DNA from 4 places in the Pantoea sp. ABR1s genome. Region 1 is predicted to be linked to each of the others. Evidence: predicted binding sites of a transcription regulator. Region 1 holds the regulator's gene; each other region holds the start of a gene.

Region 1 (3,562 bases):
CGTTTTTCATGCTGGCCTTTGCGCAACTGTTTTTCAACATCGCCGCTGCGTCGCCTCACGCGCCGGTGAACGTCAGTACGCATAAAGCAGAGAAAAAGAGTGCGCGCGACGATGAGCGTCGCAAGCGTCGCCCGGTCAAAACGGTGACGAAAAAGACTCGCCTCAGCCCGGTTCAAAAACTAAAAACAAAAAAACTGAAAAAAGTCGAACTCACCGCTAAACAGACGCCTGCTAAGAAGACCTCGCTAAAAACCGCCCGTCTCAGTAAGAACAAAGAGAAAAAACGTTATGGTCATCAACGCCTGCTGAAAACCGCTGAGGTCACCACCAGCGAGACCGGCACGATTAAGATGAGCAAATCTCACCGTCAGCGCTACCAGAAGGCCCGCGAAACCGCGATGACCAAGCTGATGGGTCAGTTGGGTAAACCCTATCAGTGGGGCGGCACCTCTCCCCATACCGGTTTCGATTGCAGCGGCCTGGTCTGGTACGCCTATAAAGATCTGGTGAAGTTTAAGATCCCACGTACCGCTAACGAGATGTACCACCTGCGTGACGCCGCGCCGATCAAGCGTGAGTCGCTGGAGAAAGGCGATCTGGTCTTCTTCCGTATCAATGGTCGTGGTACTGCGGACCATGTCGGCGTTTACCTGGGTGATGGCAAGTTTATCCAGTCGCCACGCACCGGCAAAGATATTCAGATCAGCGCGTTAGGAGAAGATTACTGGCAGCGCCACTATATTGGTGCCCGTCGGGTGATGACGCCGAAAACCATACGCTGAGCAGCAGAACAACCAGAAGAGAGCCGGGATAATCCCGGCTTTTTTTTAGTGCAGAATAGCGGTAAAACTAAAGGCCACAATCATCAGCAGACAGCCCGCGGTGGTCATTAAAGCCAGTTTAAGATCGGTACTCATTGCTTGCTCCTTAGTCACACAATCAGTAGGGGTATCGCATTTTCCCACAGGGGCCGGTAAAAATCTCGTTTTATCCGTTCAGCCTTGTTAGAATCCCGCCTTTGTTGCGCAACGCGCGCAACCCTGATTCCGTTTGCGCACGTTTTCAGGCGTTTTTACGCCGCCAGCGGCCTGTTTCCTGGCCAGGAAAGCTGCATTTTTGCGGAAAAAACCCTGAGCAGACGCAAACGTTTAACACTACGCTTATCATAGAGTTAGATAAGCACTGGAGTCCGATTTTCATGGCAACAATTAAAGATGTGGCGAAACGCGCTGGCGTCTCAACGACCACCGTTTCGCACGTCATCAATAAAACCCGCTTTGTGGCTGAAGAGACGCGCAACGCGGTCTGGCAGGCGATTAAAGAACTGCACTACTCGCCGAGCGCCGTGGCGCGCAGCCTGAAAGTGAACCACACCAAGACGCTGGGCCTGCTTGCCACCTCCAGCGAAGCACCCTATTTCGCTGAAATTATCGAGGCGGTTGAAAATCACTGTTTTGACAAAGGCTATACGCTGATTCTGGGTAATGCGCATAACGATCTGCAAAAACAGCGCGCCTATCTCAGCATGATGGCGCAGAAACGCGTCGATGGGCTGCTGGTGATGTGCTCTGAATATCCGGACGATCTGCTGCAGATGCTGGAAGAGAACCGCAATATCCCGATGGTGGTGATGGACTGGGGCGAGTCGCGCGCCGACTTCACCGACACGGTACTGGATAATGCTTTCCAGGGCGGCTATCTGGCGGGACGCTATCTGATTGAACGCGGACACCGGGATATTGGTGCAATCCCCGGCCAGATGGAGCGTAACACCGGTGGCGGACGTCATGCCGGTTTCCTGAAGGCGATGGAAGAAGCGGGTATTCAGCCACGCGCCGAGTGGATTGTGCAGGGTGACTTTGAGCCGGAGTCAGGCTATCAGGCGATGCAGCAGATCCTGTCGCAGAAGCAGCGTCCGACTGCTGTGTTCTGTGGCGGTGACATCATGGCGATGGGCGCAATTTGCGCCGCCGACGAGATGGGTTTGCGTGTCCCCCAGGATATTTCGGTGATCGGCTATGACAATGTGCGCAACGCCCGCTATTTTGCACCGGCCCTGACCACAGTGCATCAGCCTAAAGCCCAGCTGGGTGAGAAAGCGCTGGAAATGCTGCTGGACCGCATTACCAGTAAGCGCGAAGTGTCACAAACGATTGAGGTCCATCCCACGCTGATTGAGCGCCGTTCCGTGGCCGATGGCCCGTTCCGCGACTATCGCCGTTAATGCTCGCTTAACCACTCCTGATTAAGCGTTTGCGCATCACCCAGATAGCTGAGCAACCAGCCTGTCGCCGGTGATGCGCGATCCTCTGCCCAGCTGACGCAGCATGGGCTGTCCGGAAACGCCACCGGCAGCGTCAGTTCAACCAGCTCGCCGCTGTCGAGCAGTGGCCTGGCCAGGTGACCCGGCACCATCGCCACACACAATCCTGCCTGCACGCACTCCAGCCCGGTTTGCCACTCCGGCACCACCAGCCGGCGCTGGTTATCCAGCGTCCATGTCATACGACGCGGCAGTGCGCGAGAAGTATCTTCCAGCACCAGGGAGGGCCAGCTCCGCAGCGTGTCATCATCTATCTGGCTCGCCTGTGTCAGAGGATGGTCGGGCGCAACCACGCAGCGCCAGTTAAGCGTGCCCATATCCCGAAAAGCAAAACGTCCGCCCACCGGTATCGCCTGAGTGGCACCAATCGCCACTTCCACCCGGCCATCGGCCAGCGCATCCCAGACGCCGTTAAAGACTTCATAGCTGATGATCAGCTCCATATCGGGAAAGTGGCGATAGAAATCTTTGACCAGTTGTCGGGTGCGCTGAGGTTTTGCGATACGGTCAACGGCAATGCTTAGCTGGCCGCGCCAGCCGTTAGCCAGCTGCTGACACTGTCGCCGGGTGGCAAGCATTTTTTTGATGACGCTGCGCCCTTCCCGGACAAAATGCTCACCCGCCGGGGTCAGAACCACTTCGCGATGCTGCCGTTCAAACAGCGGTACCGCCAGCCAGTTTTCCAGCTGACGCACCGTATAGCTGATGGCAGAGGGCACCCGATGTAACTCCTGCGCGGCGGCGCTGAAGCTCCCCCCACGGGCGACAGCGTCAACCACTTCTAATGCATATTCTGACCACATAATCTGCCTTCAAAAATTTTAACAGCCATCGGCAAATATTACCGTTTCACAGCAGCAAACGCACCTTTTACACTCTGCCGCGTTTATCCTGCAAAAATGAGAATCAGATGCTGTCGAATAAAGGATTTATGCTCTACCTTGCCCTGCTGAGCATGCTGGGCTTTTTAGCCACTGATATGTACCTGCCCGCCTTTGGTGCGATGCAGCAAACCTTTAACACTTCACCCGGTCTGATCAGCGCCAGTATGAGTCTCTTCCTGGGCGGCTTCGCCGTGGGTCAGCTCTTCTGGGGACCGCTTTCCGATCGCATCGGTCGTAAACCGGTGCTGCTGTCCGGACTGGCCATGTTTGGCGCTGGCTGCGCAGGCATGCTGTGGGTGAACGATATCTATCTGATGCTGGCGCTGCGTTTTGTCCAGGCGATTGGCGTCTGTGC
Region 2 (3,562 bases), 290 kb from region 1:
CGGAATCGACTGGCCGAGCCGGGTCGCTGACTACCGCGATAACATGGCTAAACAGACCCAGGTGAATCTGCTCTCCTCGATAGCTCACTAACCCCTCCCGATGAGAGACGCTGCGGCGTTTCTCATCTCTTTCCTGATGACACCCGCTACGCATTCAGGCAGGCTATGGCCTGTTTATTGGCTCTGATATTCAGGATAAAGATCGATGAAAAAGGCTTTTTTCGGGCTGACTGCCCTGTTGATCGCGCTGCTGGTGAGCGGCTGTAATCAACTGACGCAATACACCATCAGCGAACAGGAAGTAAACCAGGCGCTGCAGAAGCACAACAACTATGAGAAAGATATTGGCGTTTCCGGGCTGGTTAATGCGCACATCGTCCTGAACAACCTGACCAGTCAGATTGGCCGTGAAGAGCCAGGTAAAGTGACGCTCTCTGGCAATGCTAAAATCAATGTGACGTCACTGTTTGGTCCGCAGCAGGCCGATATGCAACTGAAGATGCGTGCTCAGCCGGTCTATGACCAGCAGCAGGGTGCAATCTATCTGCGCGATCTGGAAATTGTTGATGCGCAGGTTGCTCCGGAAAAAATGGCCTCCATTATGAAAACGCTGACGCCTTATCTGAATCAGTCGCTGAAAAACTACTTTGATCAAAAGCCGGCTTACGTGCTCAGCGCCGACCGCAGCAAAGGCGAGTCGCTGGCGAAGAAATTTGCCAAAGGACTGGAAGTGAAACCTGGCGAACTGGTTATTCCCTTTACGCAGTAACGCCAGTCAGTTAAGCGACAGATGACAACGCAGTCTGGTGCCGCTCAGGGGCTGGCGGTCCTCGCGCCGCTGCGCGGTTCCTTCACGTCATTCGCCTGCCTGACGGACCGCCGGGGATGGCACATCCTGTGCCGCCCCGCCTTTCGCCCGCGTCCTGCGGGCTCTCCTGGCAGACTCATTCTGTTCAGCGCTGCGGATTGCCTGCTCCTGAGCGGCACCGGCCTGCTCTGAAACTTCAGTGAATGTTGTCAGAAAGGGCACGAAAGTGGAGGCCTGAGCGCCTCTGCTGCTGAAAGGGCTATCCGCAGCGCTGAGGCGTGACGGTGGGCCAGAAGTCCACGCCGGGAAGCGTGGACAGTTCGGGGCCGGCCAGGGAGGGCCGATCCCCGAACGGTTCGTCGGCACGACGTCAAAGCCGAAGGTACCGCGTGAGCGGCGCGAGGACGGCCCGGCAGCAGCAGCGGTGCGCTGGCCCGCACTGCGGCTCGCTCGCCCGGAAAAAAGCTGCCACGTTTGACCGTGACAGCCTTTACAAATCTAATCTTAACTGACCAGCATTACCCTGTTGGGCAGCGGATTTTCTTTGACAGCATAAAAAGCAGGTGCAAACGGTTGCCTGAATCCTTATGCTTAGACCCCGGCCAAAACACGCCTTTTGTTTCCCTTCTGCCGGAGCTTCACTGATGACAGCACAACCTCAGCAACTTACCCTGCGTCGCCCTGACGACTGGCATATTCATCTGCGCGACGATGAGATGCTCAACACGGTCCTGCCCTATACCAGCGCGGTGAATGGTCGTGCCATTGTGATGCCTAACCTGGTGCCACCGGTGACCAGCGTGGCAGCAGGTGAAGCGTACCGCGATCGCATCCTGGCGGCGCTGCCCGCCGAACACGCCTTTACGCCGCTGATGACCTGCTATCTGACCGACTCGCTTGATCCTGATGAGCTTGAGCGCGGTTTCACCTCCGGTCTGTTTACCGCGGCTAAGCTCTATCCGGCGCACGCTACGACGAACTCCAGCCATGGCGTTACCGATATCGCCTCTATTGCCCGCGTGCTGGAGCGGATGCAGAAGCTCGGTATGCCACTGCTGATCCACGGCGAAGTCACCGATACGCATGTCGACATTTTTGACCGCGAAGCCCGGTTTATCGAAACGGTTATGGTGCCGCTGCGCAGCCAGTTTCCGGCACTGAAAGTGGTGATGGAGCACATTACCACTCAGGACGCCGCAGAATATATTGCCGCCGCCGATGAGACGCTGGGCGCGACCATTACCCCGCAGCATTTGATGTTTAACCGCAATCACATGCTGGTGGGCGGTATTCGTCCGCACCTCTATTGCCTGCCGATTCTTAAACGCAACGTGCATCAGGAAGCATTGCGCAAATTAGTGGCGAGTGGTCATCCGCGCGTCTTCCTCGGCACCGACACAGCACCGCATCTGCGTCATCTCAAAGAGGCCAGTTGCGGCTGCGCGGGGGTATTTAATGCGCCAGCGTCGTTACCCGCTTACGCCACCGTTTTTGAAGAGCTGAACGCGCTGGAACATTTTGAAGCGTTCTGTTCGGAGAATGGCCCGCGTTTTTACGGCCTGCCATTGAATGAAGGGACGATTACTTTGGTGCGTGAGTCCTGGCAGGTGCCAGAGTCCATCGCGCTCGGCAGCCATTCACTGGTGCCGTTCCTGGCGGGTGAAACACTGAACTGGCGCATCGCATAATTTTACTTGCCTCCGGCCTGCTGATACTGTAAATATATACAGTATCTTAAACGGAGGCTGTTATGCGCGTTGAAATTACCGTATCAAATACCCGACCTCTTCCTGCTGGTGCGATAGAAGCGTTAAGCGATGAATTATCGCGCCGCATTGATGAACAGTTCCCTGACTCGACCAATCACGTCAAGGTACGTTATGCCAGTGCCAATAATCTCAGCGTGCTGGGCGGTGGAAAAGAGACGCGCGACCAGATCAGCGAGATCCTGCAGCAGACGTGGGAAAGCGCTGACGACTGGTTCAATACTGATTAACCGCCACTGTGCTTTTTTTCCGGGTGTCGCCACCCGGTTTTTTTATCTTTTCTCCCCTCTCGCACTTACCCCGTCCTGCATCTAGACTCTTAATGATCAATGCCCTATCCTTGCGCTCGTCACGCATAACAGGAGGTGCGACACCATGACTACTGATAAACCGGAAGAGGCGATGACCTTTGGTGAGTTGTTAGCACTGATTGGTGATCAGAAGCGTCGTTTAACGGTGCTGGAAAATGCCTTTTCCAGTCTGATTTTCTGTCTTGACGATCGTGCCAGTCAGCTACTGGTACACAATCTGTCGCTGGAAGCCCAAAATCAAAACCATGATGAGCAGCTTCAGCAGCACTTTGCCCGTCTGGCAGAAACACTGCAAAAACGCGGCGGCGGCGTAGTGCCAGAAACGCCGGCTCTCTGAGTCCGGTCACGCGGCTAAGCCCGCTTTTTGCCTGTCTTTTGACTGCTGATAAAAATGCCTGCCCGTCAGGCATTTTATTTTTTTACGCCCGCCTTTCAAACGCAAATATTCTGTGAGAAGCTGACTCACGGCATTTTTTAAACAGTGATACCCTCGTTTACTGTTATAATTGTTTCGCTATTGGAATAAAAAAGCCGCATTGAACCTCATCATGCACTTCGTTTAACGAGTAATAAGGAGGTTATAATGGACAGAAGAAAAGATGTTATACAGACTCACCCACTGGTGGGCTGGGATATCAGTACCGTTGACAGCTATGACGCCATGATGATCCGCCTGC
Region 3 (3,562 bases), 1.5 Mb from region 1:
CGGATTCTCCAGCATATTACGCAGGATGACCGGCGGGGTGATCACCGCGCTGTATCCCATACCGATCCAGGATTTGTAACGCAGATTCTGGCTGGCAATCGCTTTCAGTTCGGCCAGAGCCTGCTGTTCAGTGGCGGCTTCGCCAACTGCTGGCGGGCCTGGCAGCTGAATGTCTGCCGGCACAATCGTGCTGATTAACGCTTCCAGCGAACGGGCACCAATAGCGTCAAGCATCTGCGCCTGCTGCTCAGGTGAAGGACCGATATGGCGCTCAATGAATGCACCGTTGTGTTCAAGCTGGCTGAGAGTCTGAGTCATTAGCAGTAAATCCTGAATCGGGCTGGGGGAACCGGAGAGCAAACATAAATCTGCGGCCTCTGTGTGAGGCCGCCTGACGACTACTCGTCGATGGAGGCTTTGTAAGCATCCGCATCCAGCAGCGTGTCAATTTCAGACGCGTCACTGGCTTTGATTTTGAATAACCAGCCGCCTTCATAAGGCTCGCTGTTGACCTGCTCCGGTGAGTCAGTCAGTGCTTCGTTGACCGCCACAATCTCACCGCTGATCGGCGCATAGATATCTGAAGCCGCTTTAACGGATTCCGCGACCGCGCACTCTTCACCGGCGGCAAACGTCGCGCCCACTTCCGGCAGATCGACAAACACCATGTCGCCCAGTAGCTCCTGCGCGTGTTCAGTGATACCCACGGTGTAGCTGCCATCTTCTTCTTTGCGCACCCACTCGTGGCTGTCGCGATACTTCAACGTATTCGGCACATTGCTCATTGGCCATTTCTCCTGAATAAAATTTACTGAGCGACCGGTTTACCGGCGCGGACAAAAACGGGACGGGTAACCTGGACCGGCATCTGGCGGTTACGGATCTCAACGATGGCGGTGCTGCCGACTGAGGCCGGTACGCGCGCCAGGGCGATGCTGCAACCCAGCGTCGGAGAGAAAGAGCCACTGGTGATGATCCCCTCCTGCGGCTGCCCCTGGTCATCGGTGAAACGCACCGGCAAGCCGTTACGCAGCACCCCTTTTTCTGTGAGGATGAGTCCTACCAGCTTTTCGGTACCGCGTTCACGCTGCAGTTCCAGCGCTTCCCGGCCGATGAAATCGCGGTCAGCAGGTTCCCAGCAGACCGTCCAGCCCATGTTGGCAGCCAGCGGTGAAACGCCTTCATCCATCTCCTGACCATACAGATTCATACCCGCTTCCAGACGCAGCGTGTCACGTGCGCCCAGTCCGGCAGGTTTAACGCCAGCAGCCAGCAGACGCTGCCAGAAATCGGCCGCCTCCTCTGCAGGCATAGCAATCTCATATCCCGCTTCGCCGGTATAGCCGGTGGTGGCGATAAACAGGTCACCTGACTGCACGCCGAAAAATGGCTTCATGCCGGCAACAGCCTGACGCTGCTCCTCGCTGAACAGCGTCTGAGCCTTCTGCTGCGCCTGCGGACCCTGCACGGCAATCAGCGCCAGGTCGTCGCGTTCCGTCAGCGTAATGCCATAGCCCTGCGCGTGTTGCGTGATCCAGGCGAGATCGTTTTCACGGGTGGCAGAGTTCACCACCAGGCGGAAGAACTCTTCGCTCATAAAGTAAACAATCAAATCGTCAATGACGCCACCCGAGGCATTCAGCATCCCGGTGTAGAGCGCTTTGCCTGGCTGGGTCAGTTTTGCCACATCATTTGCCAGCAGGTAGCGCAGGAATTCACGGGTACGCGGGCCTGTCAGGTCGACGATGGTCATGTGAGAGACATCAAACATACCGGCGTCGGTGCGCACCACATGATGTTCATCCATCTGGGAGCCATAGTGCAGCGGCATCATCCAGCCATGAAAATCCACCATGCGGGCACCGCAGGCCTGATGCTGTTCAAACAGAGGTGTTTGCTGAGTCATAACCATCCTGTGCAGAAGCGAGTGAGTGCAAAAGTGCGCCGGAATTCAGTGCCGACGCAAACGTTCTCTTAGGGCTGACGTTACCACCGAATCTGACGATTAACCATAAGCAAACCGGGGTCGAAAGCAGAGGCACAGCCTAACCAGGAACGGCTGCCAACAGGATATAAAACTGCAATTTTGTGATTAATCGCGCAATAAATGCAGGGAATTTAAATATACGCAGCAAATTTATGCGGGATGGCATTCAGGATGTTAAAAAAATCCCGCGCCCAGCGGACAGAAGAATGAGAAAAAGTAATGCGAATTCGCCCGCAAAATTAGAATAAATCAAACGAAGACCTCTGCTGGTGCAGCGTTGCCTTTTTGTGGTGCAGAGCGGTGTCAGGCGTAAAAAAAGCCAGCAGAAGCTGGCTTAACAGAAGGGCAGATTTAGCGTAGCCAGGCGGGCAGATCATTCAGGCCCATCGCCTGCTTCAGCATCATGGGTTTGACACCCGGCAGGCGGTCAGCCAGTTTCAGACCCACGTCGCGCAGCAATTTTTTCGCCGGGTTATTGCCTGCGAACATTTCACGGAAGCCCTGCATTCCCGCCAGCATCATTGCGGCGCTGTGCTTACGGCTGCGCTCATAGCGTCGCAGATAGAGGTGCTGACCAATATCTTTGCCCTGCTGATGCAGGCGGCGAATCTCACCGATCAGCTCGGCGGCATCCATAAACCCAAGGTTAACGCCCTGACCCGCCAGCGGATGAATGGTGTGAGCCGCATCGCCCACCAGCGCCAGACGGTGTGCCGCGAAGTTGCGGGCATAGCGCGCCACCAGCGGAAACGTTTTGCGCTCGCTTTCCAGCTGGCACAGGCCGAGCCGCATATCAAACGCCACCGAGAGCTGCTGATTGAACAGCGCTTCCGGCATGGTTTCCAGACGGCTCGCTTCCTGCGGCGAGAGCGACCAGACGATGGAACTGAGATGCGGATCCTGCATCGGCAGGAAAGCCAGAATGCCGTCGCCGTGGAACACCTGGCGCGCTACTGCGTCGTGCGGCTTCTCAGTGCGGACATTAGCCACTAACGCATGGTGATCGTAATCCCAGAAGGTCAGCGGGATATCGGCTTTATTGCGCAGCCAGGAGTTAGCGCCGTCAGCGGCAATCATTAATCGCGCACTTAACATGCTGCCATCCTGCAGGGTAACGAAGGCTTCGTTATCACCAAACGCGACCTGCTGTAACTGCGAGGGTGCCATAATCGTCACGTCGCTGCAGGCGCTGGCACGTTGCCAGAGCGCATTGTGGATCACCGGGTTTTCGATGATATGGCCCAGATGCGACAGGCCCTGCTGCTCATCATCAAAGGCGATGGAGCCGAAACTGTCCTTATCCCACACTTCCATGCCGTGATAAGCGCTGGCGCGCAGCGAGAGAATGGTCGACCAGACATCCAGCTTCTGCAGCAGCCGTTCGCTGGCGGCATTGATTGCCGACACGCGAACTGACGGTGATGCACTCAGCGCCAGCGGTGGCTCCGGTGATTTTTCCAGTACGGCGATGCGCAGTCCGCTGCCCTGCAAGCCGCAGGCCACCGCCAGTCCCACCATACCGCCACCGGCAATCACCACATCAAAAGTTTGCATCTGAGCCTCTTTATTAACGCT
Region 4 (3,562 bases), 1.5 Mb from region 1:
AACGGCAGCAGCAGCAGCAGCACGGTCTGGGTAGCCGGATCGTCACCGCTCCAGCGGCTGAGCAGGCGCAGTGACTTACCGTAGAGCCAGCAGATCGCGACACCCGCAATCAGACCACCCACCGCCACTTTCAGGAACTCAACGCTGGCACCGCCCCAGGTAAACACCATGGTACCCATGGCGACTGCCACAGCAAATTTCAGCGATACCAGGCCCGAAGCGTCATTCATCAGGGCTTCGCCCTGCACGATCGACATAATCTTCTTGGGAATACGGCCTTCACCGACAATGCCTGAGAGCGCCACGGCATCGGTCGGTGACAGCACCGCCGCCAGCGCAAAGGCAGGGATCAGCGGGATACCTGGTACCAGCCAGTAGATCAGATAGCCGATGCCGATCACGGTAATCAGGACCAGCGCCAGTGCTAAGCCAATTATCTCGCGACCATGATGCAGGAACTCACTGATCGGCGTCTTCCAGCCATCCGCGAACAGCAGCGGCGGAATGAAGAGCACCAGAAACAGCTCCGGGTCAAAGTCGACATGCAGACCAAAAGTTGGCCAGGCCAGCATCGCACCAACAGCGATCTGGACCAGCGGCAACGGGATCTGAAAAGGGAGGATACGAGCCGCGACGCCAGAGAGCGACACGACCAGCGTCATGATGAGAATTGTAAAAAAGATTTCCATGCTTTCCTTAGGCGTCGTTTCTTTCAATCATTGGTTAAGCGCTAAAGTGTAAAACAAACTGCGGTGAAGATTGTCAGCTACGCGTGCGCCGGGCGGGAAAATAGTGAAAAATTCCGGACGTGCAGCCGCACGCCCGGTTGTACAGTCAGATCGCCCAGCCACCGGCGTAAAACGCCACCAGCGCGATAGCAATAATGACGGTGCCGACGTTGAGCTTGCGCCATTCCCCCGCGAAGAGACGCCCCACGACCAGGCTGGCGAAGCCGATCATAATACCGGTTACGATGTTACAGGTGAGCACGATAATCACCGCCGTTAACAGGCCCGACATCGCATCGACAAAATCATTGAAGTCGACTTTCGCCACGTTGCTCAGCATCAGCAGACCCACATACATCAGCGCGGGGGCGGTGGCGTAAGCCGGCACCAGATACGCCAGCGGTGACATAAACAGAATGGCAAGGAACAGCAGGCCGACCACAATCGCGGTAAGACCGGTTTTACCCCCCGCCGCCGTTCCTGCCGCCGATTCGATATAAACCGCAGCCGGTGACGCGCCCACCAGACCCGCGAACAGGCTGCTGACGGAGTCGCTAGTCAGCGCACGACCACCATTGATAATCTGGCCCTGTTTATCCAGCAGATTTGCCTGACCCGCGACCGCGCGAATGGTGCCGGTCGCGTCAAAGACCGCCGTCATCACCAGTGCCAGCACGCTTGGCAGCACGACCGGCTGCATCGCGCCCATAATGTCGAGGCTGAACAGCAGCGACTCACCGCTGGCATCACGCAGGCTCGGCAGCGCAAACAATCCTTTGTAGCTCACCGCCGGATCGAAGATCAGCCCCAGCAGCGAAATGGCGATAATTGTCATGAGAATACCGCCGGGCATCCGGCGCTTCTCCAGTCCAATAATTGCTGCCAGTCCCAGCAGCGTCATCATTACCGGAAAAGTGGTGAAGTGGCCCAGCGCCACCGGCAGGCCCGGTGCCGGGTTTTTCACTACCAGGCCTACACCGTCAGCCGCAATCAGCAGCAAAAACAGGCCAATTCCGACGCCAGTGCCGTGCGCCACGCCCATCGGCAGATTACGCAGGATCCAGGCACGAATGCCGGTCACTGAGATCAGGGTAAACAGCAGGCCCATCAGGAACACCGCGCCCAGCGCAACCGGCACGCTGATGTGCTGGCCCAGCACGAGGCTGAAAGCGGTAAAGGCGGTTAAGGAGATTGCACAGCCAATCGCCATCGGCAGATTGGCCCACAGTCCCATGATGATGGAACCAAAGCTGGCAACCAGGCAGGTGGCGACAAACACGGCAGTGGGGGGAAAACCGGCCTTGCCCAGCATCCCCGGCACCACGATGACGGAGTAGACCATCGCCAGGAAGGTGGTAAGTCCGGCCAGAATTTCCTGGCGCACGCTGCTGCCGCGCGCCGAGATCGAGAACCAGGCGTCCAGTTTTCCACTGGCCGGGCGTGATTCAGTTGACATAGTTGAGCCTCAAAAATTTTTGTTGTGTGGATCGCTCTGCGACCATCGCTGTCCCTGGAATAAGCGGGTAGACGGCGTCACTGTCGGGTTTACCCGGCAGGCAAACGTTTACCTTGCCGCAGATAGTTGGCCGCCAGAAGCGGCCAGATAAAAAGGCATGCGATTATCCGGCGTTTAGCGGCACATTTTCAACTGTCAGAGGGAGATTCTTCAGCATAAAGATCAGGCTTAAGTCGCCAGCAGCCACGTGGCCCAGGCCGACGTCAAACGCTGACGCCCTGAAGTTAACGCGATTTTCAGGGGGATGCGCACTGGCGCAGCCGTGATGAGACACGACCCGCCAGTGGAAGAGGGGAATTAACCTGGCAGCGAAAGCTCGCCGCCCTGATCGATCGCGCGCTGCCAGGCGGCACGCTGTTGCACAGTCTGCAGCCATTTCTGGCTGGCGGGCATCTGCTCCAGTCCGGCACGTCGCGCAAGCGCCAGCAGCGGAAAGCTCATCTGGATATCAGCGATACTGAAGCGCTGACCGGCGAACCAGGGATTTGCAGCCAGATGCTGTTCGATCATCTGCATGTGTGGCTTAAGCTGTTTATCCAGAAACGCCTTCTGCACGCCTTTACCGAATGCCGCCCCGACCGGGCGCAGCAGCCACGGCACCGGTGCTTTACCCATCTGACCGAAGATCAGCTTCATCACCAGCAGCGGCATCAGCGAGCCTTCGGCATAGTGCAGCCAGTAGCGGCACTGCAGCCGCGACGCCTCATCACTCACTTTGAGCCGGAACTCGTGATCATATTTCTCTTCAAGATATTCGAGAATGGCACCTGACTCTGCCACTACCTGGTTCCCGTCGGTAATCACCGGTGATTTTCCCAGCGGATGCACTTTTTTCAGCGCCTCCGGGGCCAGCATGGTCGGTTCGCGTTGATAGCGTTTAATCTGGTACGGCACTTCCAGCTCTTCCAGCAGCCACAGCACCCGATGCGAGCGCGATTTCTCAAGATGGTGAACGGTGATCATCATGATTCCCTGTGTTTTGACCTTCACCAAGTATAGACGTCACTCCACATCCGGATGTTTATCATCCTGTTCCGGGTCAAGCAGCACCGCACCCGAGCCCTGCTGACCCAGCCGGTCGCCGGGATTGCGCAGCGGGCAGTCGCGCATCGACAAACAGCCGCAGCCGATACAGCCATCCAGGTCATTACGCAGGCGGGTCAGGGTTTCAATGCGCTTATCCAGCTCTTCGCGCCAGTGCTGCGTCAGCGCATCCCACTCCGGTGTCGACATGCGCTTGTCAGGCGGAATGTGATCCAGGCTGTCACTGACCGTTGCCAGCGGAATGCCGATACGCTGTGCAATCTTGATAATTGCG

The links. Region 1 encodes PurR, which represses purine synthesis genes. Its sites were predicted from a motif close to CANGCAAACGTTTGCNTG; they were not measured.
Region 2: a site for PurR is predicted at 1,371-1,388, ahead of pyrC (dihydroorotase). Genes of this name have one in related genera too.
Region 3: a site for PurR is predicted at 1,960-1,977, ahead of gcvT (glycine cleavage system aminomethyltransferase GcvT). Genes of this name have one in related genera too.
Region 4: a site for PurR is predicted at 2,282-2,299, ahead of ACXKZD_RS17850 (NCS2 family permease). Genes of this name have one in related genera too.

Annotation. Positions count from the first base shown of each region.
Region 1 is NZ_CM173823.1:2,300,936-2,304,497, forward strand. It holds gene ACXKZD_RS10800 (C40 family peptidase) at 1-782, shown strand, start outside; gene cydH (cytochrome bd-I oxidase subunit CydH) at 828-917, opposite strand; gene purR (HTH-type transcriptional repressor PurR) at 1,199-2,224, shown strand; gene punR (DNA-binding transcriptional activator PunR) at 2,221-3,126, opposite strand; gene punC (purine nucleoside transporter PunC) at 3,234-3,562, shown strand, end outside.
Region 2 is NZ_CM173823.1:2,592,873-2,596,434, forward strand. It holds gene grxB (glutaredoxin 2) at 1-91, shown strand, start outside; gene ACXKZD_RS12170 (lipoprotein) at 206-769, shown strand; gene pyrC (dihydroorotase) at 1,453-2,496, shown strand; gene dinI (DNA damage-inducible protein I) at 2,559-2,804, shown strand; gene ACXKZD_RS12185 (hypothetical protein) at 2,950-3,222, shown strand; gene bssS (biofilm formation regulator BssS) at 3,469-3,562, shown strand, end outside.
Region 3 is NZ_CM173823.1:782,344-785,905, reverse strand. It holds gene gcvP (aminomethyl-transferring glycine dehydrogenase) at 1-318, opposite strand, end outside; gene gcvH (glycine cleavage system protein GcvH) at 399-785, opposite strand; gene gcvT (glycine cleavage system aminomethyltransferase GcvT) at 809-1,906, opposite strand; gene ubiI (FAD-dependent 2-octaprenylphenol hydroxylase) at 2,339-3,541, opposite strand; gene ubiH (2-octaprenyl-6-methoxyphenyl hydroxylase) at 3,555-3,562, opposite strand, start outside.
Region 4 is NZ_CM173823.1:3,786,714-3,790,275, forward strand. It holds gene ACXKZD_RS17845 (Na+/H+ antiporter) at 1-689, opposite strand, end outside; gene ACXKZD_RS17850 (NCS2 family permease) at 835-2,184, opposite strand; gene ACXKZD_RS17855 (glutathione S-transferase family protein) at 2,542-3,207, opposite strand; gene soxR (redox-sensitive transcriptional activator SoxR) at 3,247-3,562, opposite strand, start outside.